Regions from separate parts of the Pseudaeromonas sp. HNCC25DJ182 genome, predicted to be linked through region 4. Evidence: predicted binding sites of a transcription regulator. Region 4 holds the regulator's gene; each other region holds the start of a gene.
The links. The regulator sigma-54, encoded in region 4, starts transcription at its own class of promoters, with help from an activator protein. The targets are predictions, from matches to a motif close to TGGCACNGTTTTNGCTT.
Positions count from the first base shown of each region.

Region 1: a site for sigma-54 is predicted at 1,717-1,733, ahead of ACZYUB_RS13210 (nitrate reductase). Genes of this name have one in related genera too.
Region 2: a site for sigma-54 is predicted at 2,168-2,184, ahead of ACZYUB_RS09795 (ammonium transporter). Genes of this name have one in related genera too.
Region 3: a site for sigma-54 is predicted at 1,189-1,205, ahead of ACZYUB_RS05740 (ammonium transporter). Genes of this name have one in related genera too.

Region 1 covers NZ_JBVAYG010000016.1:72,178-75,835, reverse strand. The annotation lists gene ACZYUB_RS13220 (APC family permease) at 1-891, shown strand, start outside; gene ACZYUB_RS13215 (hypothetical protein) at 991-1,368, opposite strand; gene ACZYUB_RS13210 (nitrate reductase) at 1,868-3,658, shown strand, end outside.
Region 2 covers NZ_JBVAYG010000010.1:56,126-59,783, reverse strand. The annotation lists gene ACZYUB_RS09800 (ComF family protein) at 1-520, opposite strand, end outside; gene ACZYUB_RS09795 (ammonium transporter) at 608-2,068, opposite strand; gene bioH (pimeloyl-ACP methyl ester esterase BioH) at 2,374-3,186, shown strand; gene ACZYUB_RS09785 (flagellar basal body rod C-terminal domain-containing protein) at 3,215-3,445, shown strand; gene ACZYUB_RS09780 (putative metalloprotease CJM1_0395 family protein) at 3,512-3,658, shown strand, end outside.
Region 3 covers NZ_JBVAYG010000005.1:56,813-60,470, reverse strand. The annotation lists gene ACZYUB_RS05745 (LTA synthase family protein) at 1-1,004, shown strand, start outside; gene ACZYUB_RS05740 (ammonium transporter) at 1,345-2,562, shown strand; gene manA (mannose-6-phosphate isomerase, class I) at 2,660-3,658, opposite strand, start outside.
Region 4 covers NZ_JBVAYG010000002.1:81,575-85,232, forward strand. The annotation lists gene rapZ (RNase adapter RapZ) at 1-47, opposite strand, end outside; gene ptsN (PTS IIA-like nitrogen regulatory protein PtsN) at 55-501, opposite strand; gene hpf (ribosome hibernation promoting factor) at 504-791, opposite strand; gene ACZYUB_RS02190 (RNA polymerase factor sigma-54) at 813-2,291, opposite strand; gene lptB (LPS export ABC transporter ATP-binding protein) at 2,344-3,069, opposite strand; gene lptA (lipopolysaccharide transport periplasmic protein LptA) at 3,071-3,601, opposite strand; gene lptC (LPS export ABC transporter periplasmic protein LptC) at 3,573-3,658, opposite strand, start outside.

The DNA.
Region 1 (3,658 bases), on a different contig from region 4:
CTCAACAGCCTGATCGTCGGCATGCAGATTGCCGTGATCCTGGTGTTCATTGGTCTAATCGCCCATGGTGTCTATGCGGGTGAGGGGATGGGGACTGTGGCGAGTCTGCGCCCGTTCTACTCACTGGATGCCGCGGTCGTGCCGATGATCACTGGCGCTACCGTGCTGTGTTTTTCGTTTCTCGGCTTCGATGGCATCAGTAATCTCTCCGAAGAGACCCCGGATGCCGGACGCGTGGTGCCCAAGGCGATCTTTCTGACGGCACTGATCGGCGGTGTGATCTTTATTACTGTTTCCTATTTTCTGCAGCTCTATTTCCCGGATATCTCCCGCTTCCAGCAACCGGATGCCGTATTGCCCGAGATTGCCCTCTATGTCGGTGGCCAGTTATTTCAGTCGATTGTACTGGTGCTGACGACAGTGGCGGTGCTGGCTTCGGGCATGGCCTCACACGCCGGGGTCTCGCGTCTGCTCTATGTGATGGGGCGGGATCGGGTGTTACCGGAGCGGCTCTTCGGTTATGTCCATCCGCGCTGGCATACCCCGGCGCTGAATGTCGCCTTGGTCGGTGGGGTGGCGTTGTCGGCAGTCTCTTTCGATCTGGATATGGCCTTGGCACTGGTCAATTTCGGTGCCCTGGTGGCATTTACCTTCGTCAATCTGTCGGTGATTGCCCAGTTCTATATCCGGGAGGGGCGTCGTCATAACTGGCGCGATACCCTGCGTTATCTGCTGCTGCCGCTGTGTGGTGCGCTGACGATCCTGGTGCTGTGGCTCAATCTGGAGCTGAGCTCACTCTATCTGGGCCTGAGTTGGGCAGCTCTGGGGCTGGTGTGGCTGGCGGTGCGGACGGCCCGTTTCCGGCAGCCACTACCCGAGGCAGCGCTGTAGGTCAATCGGATAGCGATAGTCCTGCATGGGCAAGCCCATGGTGTAGATGGGCCGGTATTAACCGGCCCGTGCTATTTTTGTCGCTCTCAAAATGAGGAGCTAGCTGCGACGAATAATGCCGTCCAACTGCAGAATAAACAGCTCCAGGGCCCTGATGTTGTCGAATTCGAAGGCCAGGCCATAGTGGGTCTCGGTGCGGCCGGTGTGCAGGCGCTTCGGGAAGCGGGTCATCTCGGCATGATGACAATAATCGGTCTGGACATGAACGCCGGGAATCGCGGCGAAGTCAGCGACGAAGGGCTGCAAGGCTGGCATCAGCACCAGACGGCTATGACGGCTATCGGCCAACAGATAAAAGGCGTGTTTGCTGTGAGACAGCATGTACTCGGTCAGATTGCGGATCTTGAAGTTGGTACGACATTCGAGGCCCCGCAAGGTCTCCTCGATGGCGGCACTATCTATAGACAAACTAGCCATGGACAAAATAGGCTCCTGGTTCAATGTGATTCCCGAGCGGGAGGGGAGGCCTTCAGACCCGTCAGCAACTAGCCTGCACGGCAAACGCCTGCCTGCCAACCGATTCCTCATCTCATCCCGCTCTTCATGTCGGCGCTGTGACGAAGCCGACGAAGCGTCGCCTCCTATCTCTGCCGACATTGCACTCCCTGCCGTCACCGAGGGGCATCTCTCATTGCAACCGAAATTGCACCATGGCTGGGCATTCTCCCGCGGCAAGGCACCAGAGTGGCTCGTGGTCGGTGCTGGGTTGGGCCTGTATTCGAGGTTTTAGCCAACAACTTCTGGATTTTGGGGTGCCTGAGTATCCGGCACGGCTTTTGCTTTTATCCAGAAGTTAGTTTGAAAATGCACGTTTGGACACTGGCGTCCTGTCCCTCCGCAAGGAGGGCGGCGCTTTTTTTTTGCCCGAGTGTCGGGTGTATACCCGAATTCCGGGTTCGAAGGGAGTCTTTGCCGTATGTCAAACCCGAGCGCTGTCCTGCCCACTGCCGATGGATCCGTTCAGACGACCTGTGCCTACTGCGGCGTTGGCTGCGGGATCCGGATCTCCGGTGATCAGCTCGAAGGGGATGCTAGCCATCCAGCCAATCTGGGGGCACTGTGCATCAAGGGCTCTACCTTGCTGGATACCATGGCATATCCGCACCGACTGCTCTACCCGCGCCTGAATGGCAAGCATGTGGGTTGGGATGGAGCACTGGACGAGATCGCCAGTCGCTTTTCCCAGATCATCGCCGAGTCCGGTCCCGAGGCCATCGGGTTCTATGTCTCGGGCCAACTGATGACCGAAGATTACTATGTGGCCAACAAATTGATGAAGGGCTACATAGGCGCCGCCAATATCGATACCAACTCCCGCTTGTGTATGTCCTCGGCGGTCATGGCTCATCTCCGGGCCTTCGGTGAGGATGTGGTGCCAGCTTGCTATGCCGATCTGGAACTGTGCAATCTGCTGGTGCTGGTGGGTGCCAATACCGCCTGGACTCATCCGGTGGTGTTTCGCCGCATTCAGCAGGCCCGGGCCCGCAATCCGCAGATGAAGTTGGTCGTGATCGATCCGCGCAAAACCATGACCGCCGAGCAGGCGGACTTGCATCTGCCGCTGCAACCGGGCAGCGATGTCTGGTTGTTCCATGGCTTGTGCCGTTACCTGCTACAAAGCGGTGCCGTGGACCGCGCTTATGTGGATGCCCATGTCGATGGTTTCCCTGCACTTGCCGCCTTGCTGGACGATCCCGAATATGACGAGAGCGCCATCGCCCGGCGTTGTGGTCTTAGCGAGGTGGATCTGCGGGCATTTTTCCGCTGGTTTGCGGCGGAGCCCAAGACTGTCACCCTCTTCTGTCAGGGAGTGAATCAATCCAATCAGGGCACCGACAAGGCCAATAGCATCATCAATGCCCATCTGCTGACCGGACGGGTCGGCAAGCCGGGTGCTTCCCCCTTTTCGATGACCGGACAGCCCAATGCCATGGGCGGGCGCGAGGTCGGGGGGCTGGCCACCCAACTCACAGCCCATATGGGGTTTAATGACACCGACTGCCAGCGGGTGCAGGATTTCTGGCAATCGCCGACCATAGCCCGGCAGCCCGGGCTCAAGGCGGTGGATCTGTTCGAAGCGGTACGGCAGAAGAAGATCCGCGCGCTGTGGGTCATAGCCACCAATCCGGCCATCTCGTTACCAGATTCGGCGCGGGTGCGCGAAGCCTTGGCCAACTGCGAGTTTCTGATTGTCTCCGAGATGACCGCTCGGACCGATACCGCCCAATTTGCTCATCTGCTATTACCGGCAGCCGGTTGGGGAGAGCGGGGCGGAACTGTCACCAACTCCGAACGCTGCATCAGTCGGCAGCGTCCCTTTACCCAAGCCCCCGGCGAGGCGCGACCGGACTGGTGGGCACTGGCCGAAGTGGGCAAGCGCATGGGCTTTGCCGAGGGCTTCAGCTATGACGGTCTCAACGATATCTTGCGCGAATTTGCCGCTCTCACGGCTCATGAGAACCAGGGCGTGCGGCAGCTGGATCTGGGCGCCATCGCCCAACTGGATGATGCCCAGCTTGATAGCTGGCAACCGACTCGCTGGCCGCTGGTTGCCCAGGATGCAGCGCACATTGCCGGCGCCCGCCGCGTGCAGGGGACCGAGCGTCTGTTTGCCGAGGGGCGGTTCTCGACGCCGAATGGCAAGGCGCGCTTGATTGCGGCGGCGCCGCTGTTGCCGGTTCTGGATGCCGATCCGGTGGATAGCGAG
Region 2 (3,658 bases), on a different contig from region 4:
CCTGAGCCGGTGTGGCGCGTATGCGCTGCAAGCAGTGGTTATCTACGGGAATGTGTTGGAGTCGACTGATGGCATGAGCCAGTTCCTCCGCCTGGTTATAGCCTCGCCGCCACTGTCGCCACCAGTGCAACGGCACCGGTAGCAACACTTCCGGTCGCTCATCCAGTTCGAGACCGGCACTGAATAAGCGAGCCAATAGCACTGCGCATTCAGGGTGGCGTTGGTATTTCAGACGATGGATCAATTGGCGGTAAGGCGTTTCATAGTCGGCGAGAATGCGCAGTCGTTCCCAAGTGGGAGGCTGCTGCAGACAGGCTCCGCAACGGATACCCGGTTCGGAGAGCGGAAATGCGCAGCAAGGACAGGGAAATTGGATGCGCGGTAAATCGGCCTGGCATTCATCGCAGAGTAATGGATGTGTCTGTGTGAATTGTCGGCACAACAAACAGTTCCCCAGCAACAGGCGATGGGCGCCAATGGTGCGTAATACCTGAAGCATCCTGTTGATAGGCAGCAACATAGTGATGGCTGGTTGGGGGATGATGTGGGCAGTGTAGATGAAGAAAAAGGGCGCCTGAGGGCGCCCTTGTCAATTTGCCAGCTGTGCTTAGTAGTTGTAAGCACGCTCGCCATGAGAAGTCAGATCCAGACCTTCGCGTTCGGCTTCGACCGGTACTCGCAGACCTACCAGCTTGTCGACGATGAAGAAGGCAACCACGGAGACCACACCAGACCAGATGATGGTAGTGACGACACCAATCGCCTGGATCTTCACTTGTGCTGCAATCGAGTAGTCCGGAGTCACAGCATTAGCCACGTAATCCCACACCCCGGTACCACCCAAGTCAGGCGAAGCGAAGACACCTGTCAGCAGCGCACCAATGATACCGCCGACACCGTGCACACCGAAAACATCCAAAGAGTCATCGACATTCAACAAGCGCTTCAGGCCATGCACGCCCCACAGGCAGATGACACCAGCGACACCACCAATCACCATGGCGCCAGGGACACCGACGAAGCCACATGCCGGGGTAATCGCAACCAGACCTGCAACCGCACCAGAAATAGCGCCCAGTAAGGAAGGCTTACCTTTCAGGCCCCATTCAGCCAGCAGCCAGGTAAAGGTTGCCATTGCTGTTGCTACCCAGGTGTTGACCAGAGCCAGACCGGCGATGCCATTGGCTTCCAACGAGGAGCCTGCATTGAAGCCGAACCAACCTACCCACAGCAAACAGGCGCCAATCATGGACATGGTCAGGCTGTGCGGTGCCATAGATTCGCGACCAAAACCGACACGCTTGCCAACAAAGTAGGCACCCGCGAGGCCTGCGATAGCGGCGTTGATATGTACAACGGTACCGCCTGCGAAATCCAGTGCGCCCTTCTGGAACAACCAACCTGCAGTACTGCCCGCAGCGGCAGCAGCTTCGGCGCTGGTATAGGCATCAGGACCGGCCCAGTACCACACCATGTGTGCCATCGGCAGGTAAGAGAAGCTGAACCACAGCACCATGAAGATCAGTACGGCAGAGAAGCGGATTCGCTCGGCGAATGCGCCCAGGATCAAACAGCAGGTGATGGCTGCGAATGCGCCCTGGAACACCACATAAATCAACTCAGAAACACCAGCTCCCTTGGAGAAAGTGGCTGCAATCGAGTCAGGTGTTACCCCGTTGAGGAATATCTTCGAAAAGTTACCGAAGAAGGCACTCCCCTCCGTGAAGGCAATACTGTAGCCGTAACTGACCCACAGAATAGTCGCCAGCCCAAAGACGGCGAATACCTGCATCAGCACCGACAGCATGTTTTTGGTACGAACCAAGCCACCATAAAACAGAGCTAAACCGGGAACTGACATCAGAATGACGAAAGCAGCAGATACCATCAACCAGGCATTGTCGCCCTTGTTAACAGTAATCACAGGTGCAGCAGGAGCTGCTTCAGCGGCTGGCGCTGCAGCGACTTCAGTTGCAACCTCGGTAGTCGGGGCGGTTTCATCGCTCCATGCCGGACTGGTGAAGCCAAAGGCCCCTACCAGTGCCAGAATTGCAAATAAGCGTTTCATTGTAGGTATCTCCCTGAAAGAATCGTGTCCTGGTATTCGTACAGATAAACTCTGTTGAACTCGGTGGCTGGACAGGATGTCGCGAACCTGAAGCATCTATCGCAGGAAACGTGCCAACCTGGAAAACCGCAAAATGGTGCTGTAAATCGCTCGGATAGCGGATTTTTTGTCACTATTCATGCCAGCCCCGCTCCGCTGTGATGCATTCTTACACAGTATTGCCTAATTTTGGTGCATCACACTGGTGCGTTAGCAAAATGTAAAAACTTATTGTTTGTCCACCGTTCAGGAAAGAGAAAATAGAAATGACACTTTATGTCGAACGATTGGGAAGTGGGCCCGATTTGGTGCTCTTGCATGGCTGGGGCATGAATGGTGCGGTATTCGATGGCATCAAAACCGAACTCTCGAAACAATTTCGGCTGCATATCATCGACTTGCCTGGGTTTGGCTATAGCGCTGATCTGGGGATTGAAAATCCGGATCTATCGAGCTGGCTGGATTTGATGCTGAAAGCGCTACCTGAGCGAGCTCATCTACTCGGCTGGTCCTTAGGGGGCATGTTGGCCATCCGATTGGCGTTCTTGTATCCGGAACGGGTGCTGAGCCTGATCACGGTTGCCAGTTCGCCCCGTTTTGTCGCAGAAGCTGAGTGGCCAGGGGTAAAACCGGAGGTGCTCACCAGCTTCTCGGCCCAGTTGCAGGCCGATACCCATAAAACCATCGAGCGCTTTCTGGCGATTCAGGCGTTAGGCAGCGTTTCCGCTCGCGATGATGTTCGAATTTTGCGCGAGCGCTTACAATCTCGCCCCGCTCCTGAGCCCCAGGCATTGCGTATGGGCTTGAGTCTGCTGCAAGAGCTGGATCTCCGGGCTGAGCTCTCTATTCTGACCCGACCTGTCTTGCATCTGTTGGGTCGACTCGATGCACTGGTTCCGGCCGCAGTGCAGGAGGTTTGGTCACAGTCGACATCTGGTGCGAAGTTCCATCTCTTTCGCGCCTCGGCTCATGCTCCTTTTATTACCGAAAGTAATGAGTTCGTGGGCGTCATCAGTGAATTCATTACTGCGCAGCCGAGGAATGACCTTTCTTCCATCACCGTTTTGACCAATAATTAGACAGTGGTTGTGGTGTTTGGAGGCCAACATGCAAATTAACAGTGCTCTCAATGCAGGCTATACCGGTTTGCAGCGGGCGACGCAGCAGGTGGATGAGAGTAGCTCCAAGCTGGCGCAACTGGCAACGAAGCCGGAGGCCGTGAACCCGACCACTGAGCTGGTGAATCTGATGGTTGCGGAGCAAAGTGGCCAGGCGTCCGTCAAGGTGGTCAAAGCCGCCGATGAGATGATGGGTACCCTGCTCGATGTTCGGGTGTGACGAGGTGAGTGTCGGGTCACGGGCCCGAAGGGATGATGAACCCATTTGAGATGAATCGAGTTTGAGATGAATATAGCACCCAGCTATCCCAATTTTGTGCCTCTGGCACTGCAACCGGCTGTTGAAGCCGCGCGCCGTGACAGCCAGCAACGCGAGCTGATCCCCGCAGCTCAGCGCGGGGATGCTTATGCGAAAGAATCTCAAGTCGGTAGT
Region 3 (3,658 bases), on a different contig from region 4:
ACCAACCGGCCTGGGATCTGGTCATCGTCATGCAATATGAGGCGCTCTGGCTGGGCTGGGAAGGCGGCATCTGCAAACCGGCACCGGTGCTCAGGCTGCCGGCAACGGTGCAGGCGGTGCAGCAACAGATCCACTCCCCGACCACGGGCGGCATGACAGTGCTGGCCGAGTTCGAGATGAATACCGGTTTACCGGTAGGTCTGCTGAAACAGGGCATAGTGCCCTACTACTATCTGGCCGATCAGGCGGCGGGTTTGGCTCGCAGTGCGGGAGCCATGGGATACAGCACTCACTTCTATCATCCCTACAAACAGAATTTCTGGGGACGGGATAAGGCTATACCGGCGCTGGGTTACCAGCACGGTCATTTCGACAGCGAATTCAATACCCTGGATCAGAAAGGTTTTTATACCAGCGACCGGGCGCTGGTGCAGCGGATTCTGGAACAGAGCCAAGCCGACTCGGCTCCTCAACTCCTCTATGCCGTCACCATGCAGGGACATGGCCCATTCAACCAGAGTCGTTACGGTCAGCAAGAGCTGGAGGCGGCTTGCCCTGGCGAAAGTGAAAGTGACCGCCAGACTCTGAATACCTACTACACCGGTGTGGTAGATGCCATGGCCTCGCTGCAAAGTCTGATCGATGGCCTGGATGCCAGTGGCAAACGCTATCTGTTGCTGGCATTTGGTGATCACCAACCCTATCTGATGAGCGCCGGAACCCGGGTATTACCCCCTCATGCCAAGACGGAGCTGACGTTCCGGATCCCGTTCATGGCCTTCAGCCGTGCAGGCAGCGGTCCGCTGAACCAGCAATACCGGAACGTACGCCAGCTATTCCAGGCCGGGCAAGTTACGCGGGCACTGCTCGGGAACAGCCAGTTTATTCCCGATCTGCCACAGCCAGTGCTGCACCCCCTGCTGGGCAAGGAGCCCACATTCGAGCCTGCCAGCTACCAGCAAGCCCTCGAGGCGACCTTTCGCGCCGATACCTTCTCTCATTAATGCGGGCCCTGCGGCATCCAGCCGCAGGACTCACTCTCCTACTGTTGGTGCTTTGCACTGTTTTGATGCTCCATTTTAGTGCTTGATGCTGGCGAACACCGGAGGGGAAGTCGCCGTGGTTCTGTCTCTATTTATCCTTTTTCATCATAAGGTTATCCATAAAGCCTCCGACCGCTGATCCAGTTGGTACGCTTTGTGTATATGCACTGCGCCGCGCACCAGAAGAACTCCCCCAGTTGGTTCGATTGCGCGAAAAATGTGCTTAACAAAAACAATACAACCCGGAACAAGGCGAACCCAGGATGCCGGTTGCGCCATTTTGTAGCGATGGAGGTCAGTTGTGGTGGATGTAAACAATGCAGTGGCAACACTGGTTACCAGCTCGGATACCCTGTTTATTTTGCTGGGTGCCATCATGGTGCTGGCCATGCATGCAGGTTTTGCGTTTCTGGAGCTCGGCACCGTCCGCGGCAAGAACCAGGTCAACGCCCTGGTCAAGATCATCACCGATTTCGCCGTGTCCACGCTGGCCTACTTCTTCTTCGGCTATTGTCTGGCTTACGGCCAAACCTTTATGAGCGGCGCCCACACCCTGGTTGCCAACCATGGTTTTGATCTGACTAAGTTCTTCTTCCTGCTGACCTTTGCGGCGGCAATCCCGGCGATTGTCAGCGGTGGTATTGCCGAGCGAGCTCGTTTCTATCCCATGCTCACCTGCTCCTTCCTGATTGTCGGCCTGGTCTATCCGCTGTTCGAAGGGATCGCCTGGAACGGCCGGTTCGGGGTGCAGGAGTGGCTGCAGGGCCAGTTCGGCGCGGCGTTCCATGACTTTGCCGGCTCCGTGGTGGTTCACGCGGTGGGCGGCTGGATTGGTCTGGTCGCCGTGATCCTGCTCGGCACCCGACGTGGACGAGTCCGCAATGGCCAGACTGTCGGCTTCGCTCCGTCCAATATTCCCATGCTGGCGCTGGGCGCCTGGATCCTGATCGTCGGCTGGTTTGGTTTCAATGTGATGTCGGCGCAGAAGCTGTCGGCGATCAGTGGTCTGGTGGCGGTGAACTCGCTGATGGCCATGGTCGGTGGCACCCTGGTCGCGCTGCTGCTGGGCCGTAATGATCCCGGCTTCATCCATAACGGCCCACTCGCCGGTCTGGTCGCGGTCTGTGCCGGTTCCGACCTGATGCATCCGGTGGGCGCTCTGGTGGTCGGTGGTGTTGCCAGCGCCATCTTCATCCTGGTGTTCACCTGGTTGCAACGCAAACCGAAGATCGACGATGTACTCGGGGTCTGGCCGCTGCATGGCCTGTGTGGTGCCTGGGGTGGTATCGCTGCCGGTATCTTCGGCAGCGAAGCCCTGGGCGGTATGGGCGGCGTCAGCTTCATGAGCCAGCTGATCGGCACCCTGATGGGCGTTGCCATTGCGGTGATCGGGGCCCTGGTGATCTACGGCATCATGGCCAAGGTCGTCGGCCTGCGGTTGAGCCAGGAAGAAGAACACGAAGGGGCTGACTTGGCGATCCACAAGATCAGCGCCACCGCTCACGAGGTACAACTGTAAATCCCGTGCTGGATATCAGAGATAAACACGGCTCCCGATGGGAGCCGTTTTGTTGTGAGGCCCCAGAGAAAGTCCAGGGCAATGCTGGAACAACCGCTTATTGCGTGACGCTCTGATTCACCCGGGCCCAGGCTAACTTGCCCTTGCCACTCAAGGTGTAGCCCGCACCACCGGCAGGCAGCAGCAACGCATCGGCGGGTCCCAACGACCAGGTTTCACCCTCGGCCGAGGTGAGCGTCATCTGGCCGCGTAACCCGTACAACAATTCAATCTCTCCCTGTCCGCCAACCGGGAAGGGCGTCGGACCATCCGGCCGCAAAAAGCTGAGCCGGAAGTCGTCCACCGGTATCGGAATAACCTGCTCGATACCCACATAGTCCGGTCGCAATACTTCCGGATACATGATGCTGAACTCGACCGTAGCCAGCAGCTCAGGTTTGTCCACATGCTTGTCGGTCAGGCCGGCGCGCAGCACGTTATCCGAGCAGGCCATCACCTCCACTCCGGTCCCGCGCAAGTAGGCATGAGGCGTCCGCGCCGGCAGGAACAGCGACTCGCCCGGATTGAGATAGACCAGGTTCAGCAACAGGGGCGCAAAGGCACCGCTGTCACCGGGATAAGCACGGGCCAGACGGGCCATCTCCAGCAAGGCCGGTTGCTTGTGGTACTTGATGCTGGGGGCAGCCGCAGCCAGGGTGCGGCGCACCTCCTCGGCCGGGAGCTCCAGGACCCATTGGTAAAAAGGCTCCAGAGCCTCGACGCCCTTGGCCTCCAGTTCCAGGATCCAGTTGTTGAACAACTTGACGCCCAGCAGTTGCAGCAGGTGAATCATCTCGGGGATCGGCCGAAAGCCGACCATGGCGGCAAACGGCGTCAAGGCCGAGATCAACTCGGGCTTGTGATTCGGGTCCTTGTAGTTGCGATGCCCGGCGGCCAGCGGAATACCGGCCAGCTCCTCGCGCAAAAATCCCTGTTGCGCCTGCTGTTTGTTCGGATGCACCTGGATCGACAGGGGGGAGCCGGCCGAGAGGATCTTGAACAGGAAGGGCAGCTCATGACCAAAATGCGCCACCACCGATTGCCCCAGCAACAGCTG
Region 4 (3,658 bases):
ATGGTTTTTCCCGAGCCAGAGCGGCCACTGACCACGATCAATTTCATGGGCGCCTCAGGGGGCAATCATCAGTTGATAGAGCGCTTCGTCATTCTCGGCCTGGCGGAGTAGACGACAAAAAGCCTTGTCATTCAACTTGCTAGCGATAAGTGAGAGCGTCTTGAGATGGGTTTTACATTCACTTTCCGGTACCAGCAGGGCAAACAGGATGTCGACAGGCTGGTTATCGATCGCATCGAAGGCAATGGCTTGATCCAGTGTCAGAAATACCGCTGTCAAAGGGTGTCCGTCCGGGATCCGGCCATGAGGAATGGCGATGGCGCCGCCAATGCCGGTACTGCCCATCTTTTCACGGGCCAACAGGCGTTCAAATAGTTCTTGCTCATCCAATCCTAACCGCTGGGCGGCCAGTTCACTGATGAGTTCAATGGCGCGTTTTTTACTGGAACAAGGGACTGCACTTTTGGTGCAGTCCCTGCTGAGAAAGTCCTGAATTAACATAGTTACTTACTATTCAATTTTTCTTTGTGCTTGATGATCTGGCGATCCAGCTTATCAATCAAGGTATCGATTGCGGCATACATGTCGGCTTGCTGGGAATTGGCAAAAATCTCGCCCCCATTGACGTTGAGTTTGGCTTCGGCGATCTGGTTGAGCTTTTCAACCGTGAGAATGACTTGAACATTATTGATCTGTTCGAAGTGACGCTCCAGCTTGGCAAATTTGCTATTTACGAAGTCACGCAGCGGGTCGGTAATTTCGATGTGATGACCTGACAGGTTAATTTGCATAACGTCTTCCTTTTGTTTGGCCTACAACAGGCGTTTGCGCTGACTGGATGGCGGTATTGACAAGGACTCTCGATACTTAGCGATGGTCCGTCTGGCTACCATAATACCTTGTTCAGTAAGCAAATCCGCGATCTTGCTATCGCTTAAGGGTTTTGCTGTATTTTCCGCCGCGACCAGCTTCTTGATCAAAGCCCGGATTGCGGTGGAGGAACACTCCCCTCCATTATCAGTATTGACGTGACTTGAGAAAAAGTACTTAAGTTCGAAGATTCCACGAGGCGTATGCATGAATTTTTGTGTGGTCACGCGCGAAATGGTCGACTCATGCATTTCTACCGCTTCGGCGACATCATTCAGAACCATGGGCTTCATGGCCTCTTCGCCATATTCGAAGAAGTCTTGCTGCTGCAACACGATACAATTGGCTACTTTCAGCAGGGTCTCATTCCTGCTCTCCAGGCTCTTGATAAACCATTTGGCCTCTTGCAAGTGTGAGCGGATGAACTGACTGTCACTGCTGTTTCGCGCGCTGCGGGCCATGGAGGCATAGGTTTCGTTGATGCGAATTTTCGGCATGGCGTCCGGGTTTAATTCCACCACCCACTTGCCCTGTTTCTTGCTGACTGCGACATCCGGAATCACATATTGGGAGTCGCTTTGGATGATACTGTTGCCGGGCCGCGGCTCCAGATGCTGGATCAGATCCAGTGCTTCTTTGAGCTCGCCCTCTTTGAGCTGCATCTTGCGAGCCAGATTGCGATAGTCCCGACTGGCCAGCAAATCCATATGCTCTTGCAGGATGGTTTTAGCTTCTTGAAGCCAAGGCGTGGTCTGTGGATATTGTCCCAGTTGGATCAACAGACACTCCTGGACGGAGCGGGAGGCGACACCGATGGGATCAAAGTGCTGCACTCGTTTGAGTACGGCTTCGACTTCATCCAGTTCGACTTCCTGTTCATCGGACTGCACTGCTTCAAGAATATCTTCCAGAGTGGCCGTCAAGTAACCGGATTCATCAATGGCATCGATGATCGAGAGCGCGATTGCCTGATCCAGCTCGCTAAATGGCGTCAACTGCATTTGCCAAAGCAGATAATCTTGTAGTGTTTCTGTGGTTTCACCCTGATAGACAGGCTCATCATCGCCGCTGGGTAAGCCACTGGCCTGATGGGTTCCTGCGGTATACAGCTCATCCCAGGTGGTATCCATCGGCAACTCATCCGGCATGTTTTCCTGATTGAGTGCGTCGCTGGTGTTGAGCTGGCTACCATCCTGTTCATCTCGCGCTTCGTCAGCGGCTTGGGCATCGTCCCGTTCTTGCTCCGACATGGGCTCCAGATTATCACTCTCCTCCTGCTCCAGCAGGGGATTGGCATCGAGTGCCTGCTGGATCTCCTGTTGGAGCTCCAGTGTGGAGAGTTGTAGCAAGCGTATGGCTTGCTGAAGCTGTGGCGTCATGGCCAATGACTGACCAAGGCGCAACTGTAAAGTCGGTTTCATTAGTATCGCTCTTTCCTTAAATCGACAAACCGGGTCCTGCAGAGAGTGTTACCTATAGGGTGAATCCTTCTCCCAGATAAACTTTTTTCACCTGTTCGTTGTTGAGGATGTCGCTTGGTGCGCCCTCGGCAATAAGCTTGCCATGACTGACGATATAGGCTTTCTCGCAGACATCCAAGGTTTCTCGTACGTTATGATCGGTAATTAATACCCCAAGCCCACGATCGCGTAAATGTTCGATGATGCGTTTGATGTCGATCACCGAGATAGGGTCGACACCGGCAAATGGTTCATCTAACAGGATAAATCTGGGGTCTGCGGCCAGAGCTCTGGCGATTTCCACCCGTCGTCGTTCACCGCCGGAGAGGCTCATGCCAAGGCTATGGCGGATATGACTGATGTGAAACTCCTCGAGAAGAGACTCCATCTTGTCCGTTCTTTCCTCCCGGGTGAGATCACCACGGACTTCCAGTACACCCATTAAATTTTGTTCCACCGTGAGGCGACGGAAGATCGAGGCCTCCTGGGGGAGGTAACCAATGCCGTTTCTGGCGCGTTCGTGCATTGGCAACGAGGTGATGTCGATGTCATCGACCGTTACGCTACCGCCATCTTGGGGTACCAGGCCGACAATCATGTAGAACGAGGTGGTTTTGCCGGCGCCATTAGGCCCGAGCAAGCCGACGACCTGCCCTGTTTCCACTTGTAGGCTGACGTCACTGACTACGGTGCGGCTTTTATAACTCTTCTTCAGAGCGCTGGCTTTTAACAACGACATCTTATTGACCATCCTTCTGACTGGTCTGCTCTTGCAACTGTTCCGGCAAGAAAACGGTCTTGACTCGTGAGCCCTTGGCGGTACTTTCAGCTGCCATTTGCTGCTTCTGGATGTCATAGCGGATGACATCGCCGCTCACTTCATTATCTTCCTGCTGCAATTTGGCCTTGTCGCTGAGCACAACCAGCTTCTCTTTGAGCTTGTAGTGCAGACGGTTGGCGCTGGCCTTGACCGGTTTACCATTATCCAGGACCTGGAAGAAGGTCGCTGGAGTACCGTAGGCGATCATCTCTTCTGCACCCTTCTGGCCATTGCGAATGACCTCGACTTTACTAGCCGTGATTTTGATGGTGCCTTGAGTGATCACCACATCATCGAGAAACGACACCTTGTTGTCGCCCAATTCGGCCAGTTGTCGTTGTGAGTCGACATATATTTTTTGCTGATAATCGGTTTGTTTGGCTATCCCGGCGCTGGAAGCCAGCAGCAGACAGCAAAGCACCTTAGCGGGCTTGGTTAAAGTAAATCGCATGACTGTTGTCCAATAGTTCATAGCTGTTTTGGTCCAGTTTTCCCAACAAACCAACCC